2 regions of the Sphingomonas ginsenosidivorax genome follow, and region 2 is predicted to be linked to the other one. Evidence: riboswitches for the same ligand, from Rfam matches in the RefSeq annotation. Region 2 holds a riboswitch; the other holds the start of a gene.

Region 1 (9,344 bases), 1.7 Mb from region 2:
ATCCCGTATAGCCCCGCTCATGCTGCTCGCGATCCTCCTGTCCGCCACCGCGATGACGCTGATCGTCGGCATCCGCTATCTGATCGTGTCGGGCGCGTTCGCGTTCGCCACCCGCGTCCGCCATCCCGGGCTCTATCGCGGGCTCGATACGCAGATGCGCCGCGAGATCGTCTGGAGCGTCGCCTCCGCCGCGATCTACGGGATTCCGGCGGGCGTCATCGCCTGGGGATGGCAGAATCATGGCTGGACGCGGGTCTATACCGACGTCCACGCCTATCCGCTCTGGTACCTGCCGGTGTCGGTGTTCGCCTATCTGTTCGCGCACGACAGCTGGTTCTACTGGACGCATCGCTGGATGCACCGGCCGAAACCGTTCCGCGTCGCGCACGCGGTGCATCATGCCAGTCGCCCGCCCACCGCCTGGGCCGCAATGGCGTTCCACCCGATCGAGGCGCTGACCGGCGCTGTGGTAATTCCGCTACTGGTCTTCGCGATTCCGATCCATGTCGGCGCACTGGGTTTGGTGCTGACGGTAATGACGGTTATGGGCGTCACCAATCACATGGGGTGGGAGGTTTTCCCGCGGTTCATGTGGTCGGGTCCATTGGGGGGCTGGCTGATCACCGCCAGTCACCACCAGCGGCATCACGAACATTATGGGTGCAACTATGGCCTTTATTTCCGAATCTGGGATCGGCTGTGCGGCACCGACAAGGGGCTGGGCGACTTCGCCAGGGCGCATGCGCGTGCGGCACGCGTCGCGGGCCGGGCGGATGGCGGCGATCGCGCTGCTGGCAACGACGCTGATCGGCGCGGCGCCGGTCGGGCGGCTTGATATCGTCGTCGGCAATCTGCGCTCGGCCAAGGGGCTCGTGCGCATCTGTCTGACCGCCGACCCCGACAACTTCCCCGCCTGCGTCGACGATGCGCGCGCCGTCACGCGGACCGTGCCCGCCAAGGAGACGATGATCGACGTCGCCGGGCTGCCGCACGGCCAATATGCGTTCGCGGTGATCCACGACGAGAACAGCAACGCGAAGCTCGACACGTTCGCCGGCATCCCGCGCGAAGGCTTCGGCTTCTCGCGCAATCCGGCCGCGACCTTCGGGCCGCCGCGCTTTGCCGCCGCCCGGTTCACGCTCGATAGTGATGCTGAAAAGCAACAGGTACGGATGCGTTACATTTTCTGAACCGATTGTTGCGGACCGAAAGACATTTACCTGCGTTGGATCGGGGAACCTTTTTCTCCGGAGCGAAATTCTTGCGCGCACTCACCCTTGCTCTATCCGCCGCCGTCCTGGCAGCGGCGTCGCCCGCCCTCGCGCAGAACGCGCCGAACGCCGCCCCCCCGGGGGCCGGCGGCGACGTCGCCGACAACAACCGCATCACGATCGGTATCGGCGCCGCGACGCTGCCGGATTACGAAGGCGCGAACAGCAACACGATCACGCCCGGCGCGGTCGCGATCGGCGTCGTCGGCGGCCACGACTTCTTCACCCGCGGCACGCAGCTCTACGTCAACCTGCTGAAGACGCAGCCGGGCCCGGTCCTGAACTACGAGCTCGGCGTGATCGGCGCGCTTCGCTTCCAGCGCACCAACAAGGTCGACAACCTCCAGGTCCGCGCGCTCGGCGAACTCGACACCGCCTATGAGGTCGGCGGCTATGCCGGCGTCTCGAAGACCGGCGTCATCACCAGCGAATACGACACGCTGACCGCGCGCGTTGCCTATGTCCACGACGTGTCGAGCACGCACGACAGCTACGTCATCACGCCGCAGATCAATTACACCACGCCGCTGTCGATCCGCACCTTGGTGTCGCTCGGCGCCTCGGCGGATTATGTCGGAAAGGGCTATGGCCGGACCTATTTCGGCGTGTCGCCGATCGGCACGCGGCTCAGCGGCCTGCGGACGTACGACATCAACGACAGCGGCTTCAAGAACGTCAACGTCTCGTTCTTCGTGCTGCAGAGCCTGTCGGGCGACATCCGCCGCGGCCTCGGCGTCGGTGCGGGCGTGCTTTATGGCAAGATGCTCGGCAAGTACAAGAACAGTCCGCTGGTCCGCGACGTCGGCGACTCGGATCAGATCGCTGCGGCAGCCGGGCTGACCTATACCTTCTGACGCGACCGACGCCGCGTCTTGCGGCACCAGAAATTTTAATCGAAGATAGGCCCGTCCGGATGCATCCGGGCGGGTTTTTCGTGCGTATCTACCGTGGCTTGAACTAATGTCGCGAAACTTGCTGTGTGCGTGAGTTCCGGCCGGCCGTAATCGAGACAAAACAAAGGGGAGGACCCTGACATGACTGAGAGCGAGCACCTTATCGAAGCACTCGACGCGCGCGTCGAGCGGCGCAACGACCGTCGCAACTTCTTCAAGGCCGTCGTGGGCACCGCTGCCGTCGGCGCGGGGGCGTTTGCCTTCGCAAATGCAGCACACGCGCAGACGGTGACTGACAACGACGTCCTGAACTTCGCGCTGAACCTCGAATATCTCGAGGCCAACTTCTATTATTACGCCGTGTTCGGCACGCCGATCCCCACGGCGTCGACCACCGGCGTCGGAACGCCCGTGCTGCCGACGTCGCTGTCGCTCAACGCCGGTGCCCGCGCCGTCGCCTTCAGCGATCCGCTGGTCGCGCAATATGCCCGCGAAATCGCCGCCGACGAACTGGCGCACGTCAACTTCCTCCGCTCGGCGCTGACCAGTGCTGCGGTCGCACAGCCTGCGATCGACGTCGGCATCACGCCGAACGGCGCGTTCAGCTCCGCCGCCCGCGCTGCCGGCCTGATCGGCGCCACCACCGCCGCCGCACCGACCTTCTTCGATCCGTACGCCTCGGACGAGAACTTCCTGCTCGGCGCGTTCATCTTCGAGGACGTCGGCGTCACCGCGTACAAGGGCGCCGCGCCGCTGATCACCAACAAGACCTATCTCGAGGCCGCCGCAGGCATCCTCGCGGTCGAGGCCTATCACGCGAGCATCGTCCGCACCGTGCTGTACCGCAAGGGCATCGGCACGCCGGCGTTCGGCACCACGCCTGCGATCGCGGCGCAGCCGGCACTGCTCACCAGCGCCGACAGGATCTCCGACGCACGCGATTCGCTCGACGGCACCTCCGATCTCGATCAGGGCATCTCGCCGGTCACGACCGGCACCGGGGTTCAGTCGAACATCGTCCCGCTCGATGCGACGGGTCTCGCCTACAGCCGCAGCGCGGCGCAGGTGCTCAACATCGTCTACCTGAACAAGGCAGCGGTCACGATGGGCGGGTTCTTCCCCGCTGGCGTCAACGGCACCATCAAGACCAGCGCGAACAACGCCTGATCCGAGCAGAGGACAAGTAAGATGATCCAGAACAATCTGATGCTCGAGATCCTCGAGCGCTCCGACGATCGCCGCAACGCGCGTCGCCGGTTCATGAAGTTCGCCGGCGGCGGCATCGCGGCCACCGCGGGCCTGTCGCTGCTCTCCGCCTGCGGCGACGACGATGGCAAGAACGAGCCGATCCCGGCCCCGACGCCGACCCCGACCCCGACCGCGCAGACCGATGTCGACGTGCTGAACTTCGCGCTCAACCTCGAATATCTCGAGGCGACGTTCTACTCCTACGCTGCGTTCGGCGCGCCGCTCTCGACCGCCGTCACCAACGGCGTCGGCACGCCCGGCACCGTGACCGGTGGCCGTGCGGTCAACTTCACCGACCCCGTCGTGCAGCAATATGCCCGCGAGATCGCCGCCGACGAAGTCGCGCACGTCAACTTCCTGCGCAACGCGTTGGGCAGCGCCGCGGTGGCGCTTCCCGCACTCAACATCGACGGCGGCGCCAACGGCGCGTTCACCGCGGCGGCCCGCGCGGCCGGCCTGGTGCCCGCGACCGGCACCTTCGATGCCTATGCCAGCGACGAGAACTTCCTGCTCGCCGCCTTCATCTTCGAGGACGTCGGCGTCACCGCCTACAAGGGCGGCGCCGCGCTGCTGACCAGCAAGACCTATCTCGAGGCGGCAGCGGGGCTTCTCGCCGCCGAGGCCTATCACGCCGGCCTCATCCGCACCGTGCTCTATGCGAAGGGCGTCCAGACGCCGTCGCTGCGCACCTCGGCGGATGCGATCTCGAACGCGCGCGACTCGCTCGATGGCGCAACCGACCTCGACCAGGGCATCACCGGCACCGGCACCGGCCTGACCGGCACGTCGAACATCGTACCGACCGACGCCAACGGCATCGCGTTCAGCCGGACGGTCGCTCAGGTGCACAACATCGCCTACCTGACCAACACCGCCCGCATCGGCGGCGGGTTCTTCCCGAACGGGACGAACAACCGCACCGACGCCCTGCGGAGCAGCGGCGCGAACTGATCGCGTCTCCGCTTGCGGGAAAGGGGCCGTGCGGGCGACCGCGCGGCCCTTTTTCGTTTCCGCCTTTTTCGTTTGAAGTGCCGCCGCGCGCGCCTATGCTCGGCCCGTCCCCGGGGGAGCGCTCATACCGCGCTTGAGAGGAAGGCTGGAGCCTTCGACCCGCTGAACCTGATCCGGTTGATACCGGCGTAGGGAGGGAGCGGTGTCCGCCCGGAGCCCGTTTTCTCCCGATAGATGGAGAGAATGCACGTGGCCGACATCGACAGCATCATCGAGCGCACCCCGACCCCCAAGCCGATCCCCCAGTCCAGCATCGGAGTCACCACCGGCCCGATCCGCGGCTCGCGAAAAATTCATGTCGCGGTGCCGTCGAGCCCCGACGTCCGCGTCGCGATGCGCGAGATCGTGCTCGATCCCTCGTGCAGCGAGCCGCCGCTCCGCGTCTACGACACCAGCGGCCCTTATACCGACCCTAGAGCGACGATCGACATCGACGCCGGCCTGCCACCGATCCGCAGCGGCTGGATCGCCGCGCGCGGCGACGTCGAGAGCTACGCACCGCGTGAGATCCGCCCCGAGGACAATGGCCAGCTCGGCCCCGACCGCTCTGGCGGCGTGCCGCAATTCCCCGGCGCGCACCGCCGCCCGCTGCGCGCCAAGCCCGGGCTGAACCTCAGCCAGATGCATTACGCGCGCCGCGGCATCATCACGCCCGAGATGGAATACGTCGCCACCCGCGAGAATCTCGGCCGCGCGATGCTCAAGGAATACGCAAGGGACGGTGAATCCTTCGGTGCGAGCATCCCCGACTATGTCACCCCCGAATTCGTCCGCGACGAGGTCGCGCGCGGCCGCGCGATCATCCCCAACAACGTCAATCACCCCGAATCCGAACCGATGGCGATCGGTCGCAACTTCCTGGTCAAGATCAACGCCAATATCGGCAACTCCGCGGTCGCATCGAACGTCGCGGCCGAAGTCGACAAGCTCGTCTGGTCGATCCGCTGGGGCGCCGACACGGTCATGGACCTGTCGACCGGCCGCAACATCCACGACACGCGCGAATGGATCATCCGCAACTCGCCCGTCCCGATCGGCACCGTGCCGATCTACCAGGCGCTGGAAAAGGTCGGCGGCGTCGCCGAAGACCTGACCTGGGAAATCTTCCGCGACACGCTGATCGAGCAGGCCGAACAGGGCGTCGATTACTTCACGATCCACGCCGGCGTCCGCCTCGCCTATATCCCGATGACCGCCAGGCGCGTCACCGGCATCGTCAGCCGCGGCGGCTCGATCATGGCGAAATGGTGCCTCAGCCACCACAAGGAGAGCTTCCTCTACGAGCGCTTCGACGAGATCACCGAGATCATGAAGGCGTACGACATCGCCTACAGCCTCGGCGACGGCCTGCGCCCCGGCTCGATCGCCGACGCCAACGACGAAGCGCAGTTCAGCGAGCTCTACACGCTGGGCGAACTCACGCACCGCGCGTGGAAGAGCGACGTCCAGGTCATGATCGAGGGTCCCGGCCACGTGCCGATGCACAAGATCAAGGAGAACATGGAAAAGCAGCTCGAGGTCTGTGGCGAGGCGCCCTTCTATACCTTGGGGCCGCTCACCACCGACATCGCGCCCGGCTACGACCATATCACCAGCGGCATCGGCGCCGCGCAGATCGGCTGGTACGGCACCGCGATGCTCTGCTACGTCACGCCCAAGGAGCATCTGGGCCTCCCCGACCGTGACGACGTCAAGGTCGGCGTGGTGACCTACAAGCTCGCTGCGCACGCCGCCGACCTGGCGAAGGGCCACCCCGCCGCGCAGATGCGCGACGACGCGCTGAGCCGCGCCCGCTTCGAGTTCCGCTGGCGCGACCAGTTCAACCTCTCGCTCGATCCTGACACGGCCGAGCAGTACCACGACCAGACGCTGCCGGCCGAAGGCGCCAAGACCGCGCATTTCTGTTCGATGTGCGGCCCCAAATTCTGCTCGATGAAGATCACGCAGGAGGTCCGCGACTTTGCGGCGAAGCAGAACAGCCCGGCCGACACGTTCCTCGCGGCGGACGCGGCGACCACCGCAGACTCCAACCGCGCGCTGTTCGCGAAAGGCGCGCACGCAGACGCCGAGAAGGGCATGGCGGCAATGAGCGAGGCGTTCAGGGAGAAGGGCGGGGAAATCTACCTGCCAGCGGCAGACTAGTCGCGATCCGCGGGCGCCGGACAGTATCCGGCGCCCGCCTTCCTGCGTAAACGCACCACATGCGCATCCTTCCTTACACCGACGCCCTCGCGCCTGACTTCGCCGCCATCAACATCGGCTGGATCGAGGACATGTTCGTGCTCGAGCCGCATGACCGCCACGTCCTAGCCCATCCGCGCGAAGCGATCGTCGCTCGCGGCGGGACGATCCTGTTCGCGGCCGCCGAGGACGGCGCGATCATCGGCACTGGCGCGCTGATGCCGAGCGATCCCGGCGCGGTCGAACTGACCAAGATGGGCGTCCTCCCTGCCGCGCGCGGCACCGGCGCCGGTCGCGCGCTGCTCGCCGCGCTGATCGCCGCGGCGCGGGATATGCCCGGCATCCAGACGCTCTACCTCCTCACCAGCCACAAATGCGCCACCGCGATCCGGCTCTACGAAGCGGCCGGGTTCGTCCACGACGCCGACATCATGGCGCGCTACGGCGCTGGCTATGCGCGGTGCGACGTCGCGATGCGCTATCCGCTCTAGGCATGCCGCATCTCGCCCACGTCACCCTCGTCGTCCCCGACTATGACGCGGCGCTTGCCTTCTATGTCGGCAAACTCGGCTTCGCGCTGGTCGAGGACACGCCGATCGGCACCAAGCGCTGGGTCACGATCCGCCCGCTCGGCACGCCGGCGAGTGCCACGACGATCCTTCTGGCCCGCGCCGCCACGGCCGAGCAGCATGCCGCGGTCGGCAACCAGACCGGCGGGCGGGTCGCGTTCTTCCTCGCGACCGACGATTTCGCGCGCGACCATGCCGCCTTCACCCTTGCCGGCGTCCGGTGGGAGCGTCCACCGTCGCGCGAGGCCTACGGCATCGTTGCCGTCTTCCGCGATCCGTTCGGCAATCTCTGGGACCTGGTCGAGCACACAGCACCCGACCCCGTCCCCGCACGCTAGAGCGTGATCTCGCCCTCGTCCTCGCCGTCCCAGTAATGCAGCCGCGCGGCGCGGACGTGGATCATCACCAGGCCCGGAGTGTCGACGCCCTGTTCGAACCAGCGGTCGAGATCGGTGGTCCAGTGCGCCTCGAACGCCGCCTTGTCGCGGACCAGGTCGGCGGTGCCCTCGACCGCGACGAAGAACGGCCGCTGCCCCAGCAGTCCCGACTTGCCGTAGAAGCTCAGCCCGACCTTCGGGTCGCGGCCGATGTCGGCGACCATCAGCGTGTCGTCGAGCGCGAAGAAATAGTTATCGCCGTCGTAATCGACCTGCCGGTTGTTGCTCATCGGGCGGGCGCCGATCGCGCCGCCCTCGGTATGCGTGTTGAGCATCGCGAAATCGATGTCGCGCAGCTTTTCCGACAGTTCGGGCAGGGTCTTGGCCATGGTCTCTCTCCAGAAGGACGCGGGTCTCAACGCGCCGGCTGGAGGCTTGGCTCCCCGTCCTAGAACAACCCGGGTACCTCGCGCTGCGGCGTCGTCGGGCGCTCGGGCATCAGCAGTTCGCGTGGACCCTCGGTCGCGCCGAGCGGCACGGTCCGGTCGATCGAGGCCGCGCGGTTCGCCGCCGACGTCGCGGTCGCGCCGATCCGCGTGCAGCTGCGCCCGGCGATGAAGTCGAGCGCCGCGCGCGTCGACGCCTCGCGCGGATCACCGAGCGGATAGCCGATATCGTCGCTCGCGCGGCAGCTCGCCTCGACCTTGGTCGCCAGGCCGTCATAATAATCACCCGCGCGCGCCGCGTTCTGCGTCGCGAACGCGATCACGCGCAGCCGGTCGTCGCACGCCGGCTTGTCGAGCGCGATCTGCCCGACGGGCTTGCCATAGGTGTTGCCGCCGATCAGCCCGGCATTGGCGTGCAGATAGGGAATGAACGCGTTGATCACGAGTTCGCTCGCCGATGCGGTGCCGCCGGTGCCGATGAACGCGACGCGCGTCGGCGCCACCGATTGCGGCTGCGGTGCGAACAGCTTGGTGTCGTTCTCCGCGGCCTTCTCGGCGCGGAAACTGGTGTAGCTGAACACCTCCGAGGTCGACCGGTTGGCGCCCATCAGGTCGCCGACCAGCTCGGCGACCGAGACGAGCCCGCCGCCATTGTAGCGCAGGTCGACGATGATGTTGGTGATCCCGGCGGCGCGGAACTGCGCGAACGCGGCGCGCAACGGCGCCTCGGCGGGGTCGATGAAGGTGCGCAGGTTGATATAGCCGACCTGGCGCCCGCCGTCGCTGATCACCTTGGTGCCGTAGCGGCTCGACACCGGGGTCAGCGCGAAGTCGGTCTTCGCCAGCGTCACGGTCCGCGTGCCCGCGGCGTCGCTGATCCGCAGCACGCGCGTGGTGCCCGCGGTATCGGGGCCCAGCGCGTTCGTCAGCCCCGTGCTCCCCTCTGCCGTCACGATCGCGCTGACCGTGCGCAGGTTCGCGCTCGTCGTGCCGATCGCGAGGATCTCCGCGCCGCGATCGACCCCGGCATTCAGTGCCGGCGCATTCTCGAACGCCTCGGTGATGAACAGCCGCTGCCCGGTCTGGTCGAGCGACAGCCGGATCCCGAACCCGGCGCTCTGCCCCGAGGTGTAATAGGCCTCCTCCTCCCTGATCGAGGTGACATAGGTGAAATACCGGTCGCGCCGCTGCCCGCGCGCGGTCGCGGTCAGCGCGTCGACATAGTCGCCGACGTTGCGGTACGGCGTCGGGTCGAGCGCGCCGGGCAGCGTCTCCGGGAACAGATACCATTCGCGCAGCTGCGCCGCCGCCCAGTCCTGCCGCTCGCGCAGCGAACAGCCGGCGACCG
Region 2 (9,344 bases):
GTCTGTCGGTGTGCCCGACAGCGTCCGCTATGCGATCGCAGGCGTCGCCGCGCTGCTCTCCGCGATCGGGGTCGCCAATGCGATGCGCGTGCCACCGGTCAAGGACATCGCGGTCGAGATCCAGGGACTGCCGCCGGCGTTCGAGGGCTATCGGCTGCTGCAACTGACCGACCTGCACATCAGCCGGCTGTTCCCGGCGCCCTGGGCGCGGGCGGTGGTCGATCGCGCCAATGCGTCGGACGTCGACTTGGTCGTTGTCACGGGCGACTTCATCGACGGCTCCGTCGCGATGCGCCGCCGGGATGTCGCGCCGCTGCAAGACCTGCGCGCGCCGGACGGGGTGTATGCCATTCCCGGCAACCACGAATATTTCTTCGATTACGCCGCATGGATGCGCCATCTCGCGGCGCTCGGGATGCGCATGCTGCCCAACACCCATGTCCTGCTGACGCGGGGTGACGCGCGGATCGTGCTGGCCGGTGTCACCGACCTCTCGGCGCCGGCGCACGGACAGGCCGGGCGGGACCTGACGGCGGCGCTGGCGGGCGCGCCGGCGGATGTGCCGATCGTCCTGATGGATCACCAGCCCCGCGCGGCGGGTCGTGCGGCCGCGCGGGGGGTGGCGCTGCAGCTGTCCGGCCACACGCATGGCGGCATGATCGTCGGGCTGGACCGGCTCGTCGCCCGCGGCAATGCGGGATACGTGTCGGGGCGGTATGCGGTGGGTGGGATGACGCTCTATGTCAGCAACGGCACCGGCCTGTGGCCCGGTTTCGCGCTTCGCCTGGGACGGCCATCCGAAATGACGCGCATCACGCTGCACGCGGCCCGCTGACGGCGCCGGTCGTATCAACCCGCGGCGAGCGCGATCATCCGGGCCGTGACGACGTGGCAGCCCGGCGCCCCGTTCAACGCCGCTTCGACCAAGAGTTCGGCAACCGTCGCCGCGGGGCTGATGCGCGCGGCGGGCGGCAGGACGGGGCCGGCGATCCGCAGCAGCGAACCCAGGACGCTTTCCAGCGGGCGGTGCTCGGCGCGGTCGCCACCGAGGAAGCCGGGGCGCACCAGCGTCAGCGACCGGAAACCGAGGCGTTCGACCGCCTGTTCGAGTTCGCCCTTGGTGCGCGGATAGAGGAAGCGGGACCGGGCATCCGCGCCCATCGACGAGGTCAGCGCGAAGCGGGTCGCGCCGCGCGCGCGAACCTGCCTCGCGACCGCGAGCGCGTAATCATGGTCGATCGCGCGAAAGGCGGCCGCCGACCCCGCCTTCGCGCGCGTCGTCCCCAGCGCGGAGATCGCGCCGTCGACCGTCCACCACGCCGCGTCGGGCTGCAGGTCATCGCTGGTCATGATCGGGTTGCGCAGCTTTGCGTGAGGCGGGATCGGCCGCCGCGTCGGCGCCACCACATGGTCGACGCGCTCGTCCGCGAGCAGCAGCGCGAGCGTCGCTGCGCCGACCATGCCGGTCGCGCCCGCGAGGAGGATCGTCGTCATCCGTCCGTATCTAGCGACGAACCGGCGACGAGGTAAGGCGGGGGGCAGACCCGATCGCGGGGCCATTCGATAAGCGTTTGCTTACGCGCCGTAACCGCCTAGACGGCGCCATCCCCGGGGGGCCGCTGTCGTGCGGCTGAGAGGTGGGCAGCAGCCCACGACCCGCTGAACCTGATCCGGGTGATACCGGCGTAGGGAGGGTTGGCGGCACCTCCGTCGTCCCTCCGTGTGGAGTGGACCCGAGACGATGCCGGTTGTGATCTTGCGGAATGGTGTTCTTATCGGGTGCGGCGCCCTGGCGGCGTGCCTGGCGTTTTCGGGCGCCGCATCGGCGCAACAGGCAGACGACCGGACCGACATCCGCGTGATCGGTCACCGCGATCCCGAAGGACTGCTGCCCGACCAGACCGAACCGAAGGCGGTGAGCGCGATCTCGTCCGATTTCATCGTCAAGCAGGCGCCGACGCTCAACGCGTTCCAGCTCGTCAACCTGCTGCCCGGCGCGACCGTCGCTTCCAGTGACCCATACGGTCTGTCGACGAGTTCGAGCCTGACGCTGCGTGGCCTAGGTCAGGACGAGATCGGCGTGCTGCTCGAGGGCGCGCCGCAGAACGATATCGGCTATTATTACGCCTATCCGTCGCAGTTCGCCGACCCCGGGAACGTGCGGCAGATCGCGCTTGCGCAAGGGTCGGTGGACATCGACTCGCCAACGGTCGGCGGGGCGGGTGGTCTGTTGTCGCTGACGCTCGACGATCCCAAGGCGACGCGGCAGGCGCTCGTCGACCTGTCGCTCGGATCCTATGCGTTGCGCCGCGTCTTCGGCCGGGTCGATACGGGCACGATCGGCAGCACCGGGCTCAAGGCGTTCCTGTCCTATTCGAACACCCGTGCGGACAATTGGCGCGGTGCTGGGTACGACACGCGCCAGCATGTCGATGCCAAGCTGCTGCGCGAATGGGGCGACGGCAACCGTGCCAGCCTGGCGCTGTCGTACAACGATGCCAATTCGGCGAGCTATCCCAGCCCGACGCTCGCCGACTGGCAGGCCCGGGGCCGCGGGTTCAACTACGATGCGCGCTACACCGCGGGGAACACCAATTACTGGCGGCTGTACCGGGCGCCGTTCCGCAACCTCTACGCCTCGGCGCCGGTGCATCTGCGGCTGAACGACCGGCTGACGCTCGACAGCACGACCTATCTCCAGTTCGGCTATGGCAATTCGCCCTATGGCACCGAGCTCTCTACCACCGGCAATTTCCTCGGCAACGAGGCGCTCGCGGCACCGATCGCGCTGCCCGGCGCGGTCGACGGCGTCGCGACGGTGCTCGGCAATTACACGGGCGACCAGATGCGCAGCGGCAACGTCAGCAAGCTGACGCTGCAGGCCGGCATCCACCGGGTCACCGCGGGGCTGTGGTTCGATTACGGCACGGACCGCGTCGCCCAATCCTACACCGCGGTCGATGCCGAGGGGCGTCCGGCCGACCGATGGGGATACCGGAGCAAGGCGATCCGGACCGCCGACGGCCGGCTGCTCGCCTATGAGAACCAGCGCACCGTCACGGTGACGAAGAGCGTTTTCCTCGCCGACAGCATCGCGCTCGATCCGCGCCTGACGGTGGATATCGGGTTCAAGGGCGTCAGCCTACTGCGCAACGGCCGCAACTATCTGCCGGGGCCGCAGGACCGCGTCCGCCGGAATTCCTATGTCGCCCTGCCGCGCGCCGCGGTCCGGTACGCGATCGACGACCGCCAGCAGGTCTTCGCCAACATCACGACCAATTTCCGGACGCCGAACGAGTTCACGCTCTACGACAGCTCTTATGGCGGCGTCGTGTCGACGCGCGGGACTGACGCGCTGAGGAACGAATATTCGATCTCGGAGGAACTGGGTTATCGCTACATCGGCCCCAATCTGTCGGCCTCCGTCACCGGCTTCCACTACAAGTTCCGCAACCGCCAGCTCGCGACCGTCGTCGATGTCGGGGGTGCGCAGGTCAATTCGACGCTGAACGCCGGGGGGCAGACGTCCTACGGCGTCGATGCGGAGATCGACTATCGTCCCGCCAAGGGCGTCAGCGTCTATATCTCGGGCGAATATCTCCGCGCGCGGATCGACGACGACCTGCCGGTGGGCGGGGACTATCTGCCGACGCGGGGCAAGCGCGCGGTGTCGAGCCCGACGGTGCAGATCGGCGGTGGCGGTACCTATGACGACGGCCGCCTGTTCGGCAGCATCGCGGGCAAATATGTCGGTCGCCAATATGCGACCTTCGTGAACGACGAGAGCATCAAGGGCTATGCGACGCTCGACGTGTCGCTCGGCGTCCACCTCGCCGACTGGTTCGACGGCAAGCGGACCGACCTGCGCGTCAACGCGATCAACGTGACCGATCCGCACGTGCTCGCAGGCGTGCAGGCCGTCACCACCAACGCGCGTGACGTCGTCGGGCGGGGCGGCACGGTCGTGTCGGGCGCGGCGCCGGCCTATTATATCGGCAGTGGCGCGGCCGTCGTCGCGACCGTGTCCCGCGGCTTCTGACGATGGCCGACGCCGGAGAGACGACGCACCGGGTGCACGGCATGGGGATCGCGCTGGAAGCACCGACCTGGCCTGCCATCACGGATGGCGAGGCTGCGGCGGTGCTGCAGTGGTTTCCGGCGGCGGCGCGGGTCGAGGCGTTGCGCTGGCATTCGCCGCGTCCGTTTTCCGCCGCGACGCTGATCGATACGGCGCGCGGTGCGCTGATCCTGAAGCGGCATGATCGCCGCGTGCGCAGCGTCGCGGGGCTGGCGGAGGAACATGCGTTCATCGCGCATCTCGCAGCCGCGGGGACGCCGGTGCCCGAGGTGCTGCGGACCGCGGACGGGGCCAGCGCAGTCGCGGTGGGGGACTGGACCTACGAGCTCCATCGCCGGGGAGCGGGGGACGATCTGTACCGGGACCGACCGTCATGGACGGCGTTCGAGTCTCACGACCATGCCCATGCCGCCGGGGTGGCGCTCGCGCGGCTGCATGAGGCGTCGTGCGGGTTCGACGCGCCGGCGCGCAGCGTGCAGCCGCTGGTCGCGAGCTTCGGGATCCTGTCCGCTGCGGATCCGGTGGCGGCCGCGGAGGACTATGTCGAGGCGCGTCCGGCGCTGGCCGCGTTCCTGGCGGGGCGGCCGTGGCGGCGCGCGCTGGCGGCGCTGTTCGCGGGGGCGGGTGAGGGGCTGGCGCAGGGCATCGCGGGGCAGGTGCTGCTGTGGACGCATAACGACTGGCATCCGTCCAACCTGCTCTGGGCGGACGATGGCAGCGTCGAGACCGTGTTCGATTTCGGGCTGGCCGACCGGACCTGCGCGGCGCACGACCTCGCGATCGCGATCGAGCGGACCGCGTTCGCCTGGCTCGAGCTGGGGCAGGGGCGAGACGACGGCATCGGCGATCCCGGCGCAGCGCTCGCGCTGATCGCAGGGTATGCGGCGATCCGTCCGCAGAGCCACGCCGATATCGCGGCGGCGCTCCGGCTGCTGCCGCTCGTGCACGTCGAATTCGCGCTGTCCGAGATCGCGTATTTCGCCGGGGTGGTGGGGGACGTCGAGGCGGCGTCGCTCGCGTGGGACGGCTATCTGCTCGGCCATGCGGACTGGTTCCGTTCGGCGGCGGGACTCGACTTCCTCGCGCGCGTCGACGCACGCGGGCGTGTCCGATGACGCCGCTCGAGATCGCCGCGGTCGCGGTGAGCTTCCTCGCCATCTGGCTGACGGCGCGGCGCAACATGCTGTGCTGGCCGCTGAACCTCGTCGCGTGCGCGCTGTATTTCACGCTGTTCCTCGACGTGCGGCTCTATGCCGACATGGTGCTGCAGGCGCTGTTCGGCGTCGGTATCCTCTATGGCTGGTTCGTCTGGAGCCGGGGGCGGCGCGATACGGGTGCGGTGGTCGTGATGCCGTTGTCGCGAGGGCAGGCGGCGGCGGGGCTCGCGGCCGGCGCGATCGGGGCGTGCGCGGTGGGGTGGTTCACCAGCCATCATACCGACGCGGCGCTGCCATGGATCGACGCGACGCTCAGCTGCTTCAGCCTCGTCGCGCAATATTGGACGGCGCGGCGGCACCGCGAGAGCTGGCTGCTGTGGATCGCGGTGGACGTCGCCTATGTCGGGATGTTCGTGGTCAAGGGACTGATGCTGACCGCGGGTCTCTACGCGGTGATGATCGGCCTCGCGGTGATGGGCTACCGCGACTGGCGGCAGGGCCGACCCGCCGTCGCGACCGACTGACGGGGCGGGCGACGGCGGTCGCTCAGAAGAAGCGGAGCCAGGCGATGTCGCGCCGCCGCTGCTTCAACCGCGAGAACCAGGCGGTCGGCAGGTACAGCGGCAGGATCAATGCGCCGTACCAGGCGAGCACCCAGCCATAATCGCCCACCATGAAGACCGTGCCGTGGGTCGGCCCCCACCAGGCGAGCGCGCCGTGATAGAGCAGGCGCAGCACGGTGAGGTGGAGGAGGTAGAAGAACATCGGCGCCCCGCCGAACACGGCCAGCGCCCGTATCGCGCGCGACTGGCCGCGGCGCTCGAACAGCGCGAGCAGCAGTGCGCCGCCGCCGAGCGTCGGCAGCAGGAACAGCAGCGAGGGGGGATATTTGGTCATCGACACGAAGCCGATCACGGTCCGCAACGCGCTGCCGTCGACGACGCTCCAGGGCGCGTCGCCGTAGAGGTTGAAGGCGCGGAGCACGAGGAACGCCGCGATCATCCCGACACCCAGGCCGACCAGCCGGCGGCGGCGCACCACGGGGTCGACATCGCGTCCGAACCACGGGCCGATCGCATGGCCGAGCAGCATCACGCCCATCCAGGGCAGGATCGGGTAGGTCGTCTTGGCCACGAACCCGAACGGCAGCGCGATCACGTCGCGTTGGTGCAGCAGCGCCCAGGCCGGGAACAGCGCGTCGCCCGGCTGCAAGCGTATCGGGTCGAGCAGGTTGTGGCCGCAGACCAGCACCAGCCCCAGCGCGATCCGCGCCCCCCGCGGCAGCCGTATCGCCCCGGCGAGCAGGATCATGCACAGGCCCAGGCACCAGATGACCTGAAGCCAGAAGGTCGGCTGCGGCGCCACGCCCCAGTAGAGCGGCGACAGATAGAGCAGATCGATCGCCATCAGGAGCAGCCCGCGCCTGACGAGGAACGAAGCGGTTTCGCGCGGGGTGTGGCCGACGCCGAAGAGACAGGCCGCGACCCCGGTCAGCGCGACGAAGACCGGCGCGCAGAAGCTGGCGACAAAGCGCGCGACCGCCATTGCGGGGAGGACGGTGCGCGGATCGACCGGATCGGGCATCGGGACGAGCACCAGCCAGGTCTCGCGCAGATGGTCGAGCAGCATCAGGACCATCGCCAGCCCACGCAGCGCGTCGATGCTCTGCAGTCGCGTGTGCGGGGTGGTGGCGCCCGCCATCAGAAGTGCGCCCGCAGCGCGGCCCGCACCGTCCGCGGCGCGCCCGGATAGATCCAGAGCGCGTTGTAGGAGCTCTGCGCGTACCGCGCGTTCAGCAGGTTGTCGGCTTCCGCGCGGACCGACAGCGTCGCGGACAGCGGAATCTCGGCCGCGGCCTTGAGCTTCACATAGTCGGGCAGGATGAGCCCGCTGGCGTCGGTCGCGCCGGACCGCTTGCCGACATAGGCGATGCCGCCGCTCAGCTGCCAGTCCTGCCCCGTCCCCATGTCGACGCTGTGCACGACGAAGACCGTGCCCGAATGATCGGGTACGTTGAGCGCCAGCGGGGTCGCGAATGCCGCGTCGTCGTTGCGCGCGCGGGTCCACGCATAGTTCACGACCGCCTGCCACCGCGCGGCGAGGCGCAACGACGCATCGAACTCGATTCCGCGGCTGGTCAGCGACCCGACCGGCGCGAGGAAATTGACGTCGGTCGGGTCGGTGGTCAGGACGTTGCGCTTGCGGATGTCGAACCAGGTGACGCCGATGTCGAGGCCATGCCAGCGTCCGGCCGCGCCGAGTTCGAACCCGTGGCCCTGTTCGGGCGCGAAGGCGACGCCGCCGGCGCCGCTGCCCGAATTGAGCTGGAAGGATTCGCCCCAATTGGCGTGGACCGCGATCGCGTCTGTCACCGCATAGCGCCCGCCCAGCCGGAAATTGACGGGATTCCGCTTGGAAACCGTGGTCGCGCCGACGAGATTGCGCTCGAGTTGCTGGCGATAGGTATCGAACCGTACGCCGCCGACCAGGTCGAGCCGATCGGTCACTGCCAAGGAATCCTGCGCATACAGGGACAGTACGCGCCGCGTTTCCCGCTGGTCGATGTTGGCGAGCAGCGGCAGGGGCTGGGTCGAGCCATAGACGGGGTTCAGCGGATTGGTGGCATAGGGGTTGGCCGCGGTCGGGTTCCGGCGGTTGAGCAGTTCGAGATAGTCGAGCGTATAGCCCTTGATGCCGATGCTCGGGCGATGCGTGCCCAGCGCATCGATCTCGCCGCGCAGTTCCAGCCGCGCCGACAGGTCCTCGACCTCATAGCCGCGTTCGCGGCGCTGCCGCCACAGCGTCTGGCGGTCGACGAGGCGCGACTGATCCGCCGAGAAGCCGCGCAGCGATCCGGTGCGATAGGCGACGCCGCCGACGAGCGACCACGAGCCCCAGAGCTTCGCCTCGCCGGTCAGCTGGTGCCGGGTGTCCCGGGCGCGCGTCGCCCCGTTCGCCGGCTCGCCGAGGAAACGGGACGCGGGCAGTGCGAGCGGATCGCCGCCGATCGCCGCCACGCCGCGATCGAACGGTGCGTCATAGGCGATATGCTGCGCCAGATAGGTCAGCTGCACCGCATCGGACGGGCGGAAGGTCAGCGAGGGCGAGACCACGCGCCGCTTGAGCGTCACGAAGTCGCGATAGCCGTCGCTGTCCTCGGTCGCGACCACGATCCGGGCGGCGAGCGTGTCGGTCAGCGGACCCGTCGCATCGAGTTCGATACGCCGGGTGTCGAACGAGCCATATTGCAGCGACGCGGTGGCGTGCGGTGCGAAGCGCGGAGTCTTGCTGACCATGTTGACGCGGCCGGCCGGATCGATGTCGCCGAACACCGCCCCCGCGGGTCCCTTGAGGATCTCGATGCGCTCGATCGTGGCGGGGTCGCGTGCAGGCGCGCTGCCGCGGTTGGCGATGAAGCCGTCGGTGTAATATTCTCCGCCGCCATCGGCGGTGCTGAGGAAGCCGCGGATCGCGAAATTGTCGGCGAACCCGCCGCGGTTGTTCTGCTGGCTACTGCCGCTGACCAGTTCGAGCGCATCGCTGAGCCGGTACGTTCCCGCTGCGCGCAGGATGTCCTGTTCGAGCGAACGGCTCGACTGCGACATCAACTCGGTCGCGCGGTCGGAGGACAGCGTCGCGTCGCGCGAGGTGCGCGTGCCGAGCACGACGATGTCGTCACGCTCCGCGGGCTCGCTAGCCTCCTGCGCGCCGGCCGGGCTGCCCGCCATCAGGCCGAAAGCGCCGATGGCGCCCGTGAGGCGGGCCGGCACCGGGCCGAACGATAGTCTGATTCTCCGGCGCAACGACCAACTCAGCAACGAACATCCCCCAGATTTGTGATGATATCTTGTCGCATAGAGGCGTTTGCGTGGTTGGGCAACGGGGCAGCGTCGCAGTCGGGAGGGGGGGCGCCAGAGTTGCGCCGCCAGGCGAAGCGCCGACGTCATCGGCCGTGGCAGCGGCGCCAGGAACGCGCGCGGGGGGATTGGCGCGCCCGGAGGGAGTCGAACCCCCGACCGAGGAGGTAGAAGCTCCTTGCTCTATCCATCTGAGCTACGGGCGCGCACCGGGACCGATTAGCGCGGATTGCGCAGCCTTGGAACCGTGAT

The links. A riboswitch is a leader RNA that binds a small molecule or an ion and turns the genes downstream of it on or off. The one in region 2 is predicted to bind thiamine pyrophosphate.
Region 1: it holds a riboswitch for thiamine pyrophosphate, as region 2 does, so the genes downstream of both, thiC (phosphomethylpyrimidine synthase ThiC) here and FSB78_RS09440 (TonB-dependent receptor) in region 2, are expected to answer to the same signal.

Annotation. Positions count from the first base shown of each region.
Region 1 covers NZ_VOQR01000001.1:3,782,500-3,791,843, forward strand. Annotated here, with positions in the region: gene FSB78_RS17425 (sterol desaturase family protein) at 20-835, shown strand; gene FSB78_RS17430 (DUF2141 domain-containing protein) at 774-1,190, shown strand; gene FSB78_RS17435 (MipA/OmpV family protein) at 1,262-2,125, shown strand; gene FSB78_RS17440 (ferritin-like domain-containing protein) at 2,306-3,331, shown strand; gene FSB78_RS17445 (ferritin-like domain-containing protein) at 3,353-4,363, shown strand; TPP riboswitch at 4,471-4,562, shown strand; gene thiC (phosphomethylpyrimidine synthase ThiC) at 4,613-6,565, shown strand; gene FSB78_RS17455 (GNAT family N-acetyltransferase) at 6,625-7,095, shown strand; gene FSB78_RS17460 (VOC family protein) at 7,098-7,511, shown strand; gene FSB78_RS17465 (pyridoxamine 5'-phosphate oxidase family protein) at 7,508-7,939, opposite strand; gene FSB78_RS17470 (S41 family peptidase) at 7,999-9,344, opposite strand, start outside.
Region 2 covers NZ_VOQR01000001.1:2,083,458-2,092,801, reverse strand. Annotated here, with positions in the region: gene FSB78_RS09450 (metallophosphoesterase) at 1-835, shown strand, start outside; gene FSB78_RS09445 (Rossmann-fold NAD(P)-binding domain-containing protein) at 850-1,494, opposite strand; TPP riboswitch at 1,600-1,709, shown strand; gene FSB78_RS09440 (TonB-dependent receptor) at 1,742-4,039, shown strand; gene FSB78_RS09435 (phosphotransferase) at 4,042-5,193, shown strand; gene pnuC (nicotinamide riboside transporter PnuC) at 5,190-5,759, shown strand; gene FSB78_RS09425 (acetyltransferase domain-containing protein) at 5,782-6,936, opposite strand; gene FSB78_RS09420 (TonB-dependent siderophore receptor) at 6,936-9,005, opposite strand; tRNA gene FSB78_RS09415 (tRNA-Arg) at 9,222-9,298, opposite strand.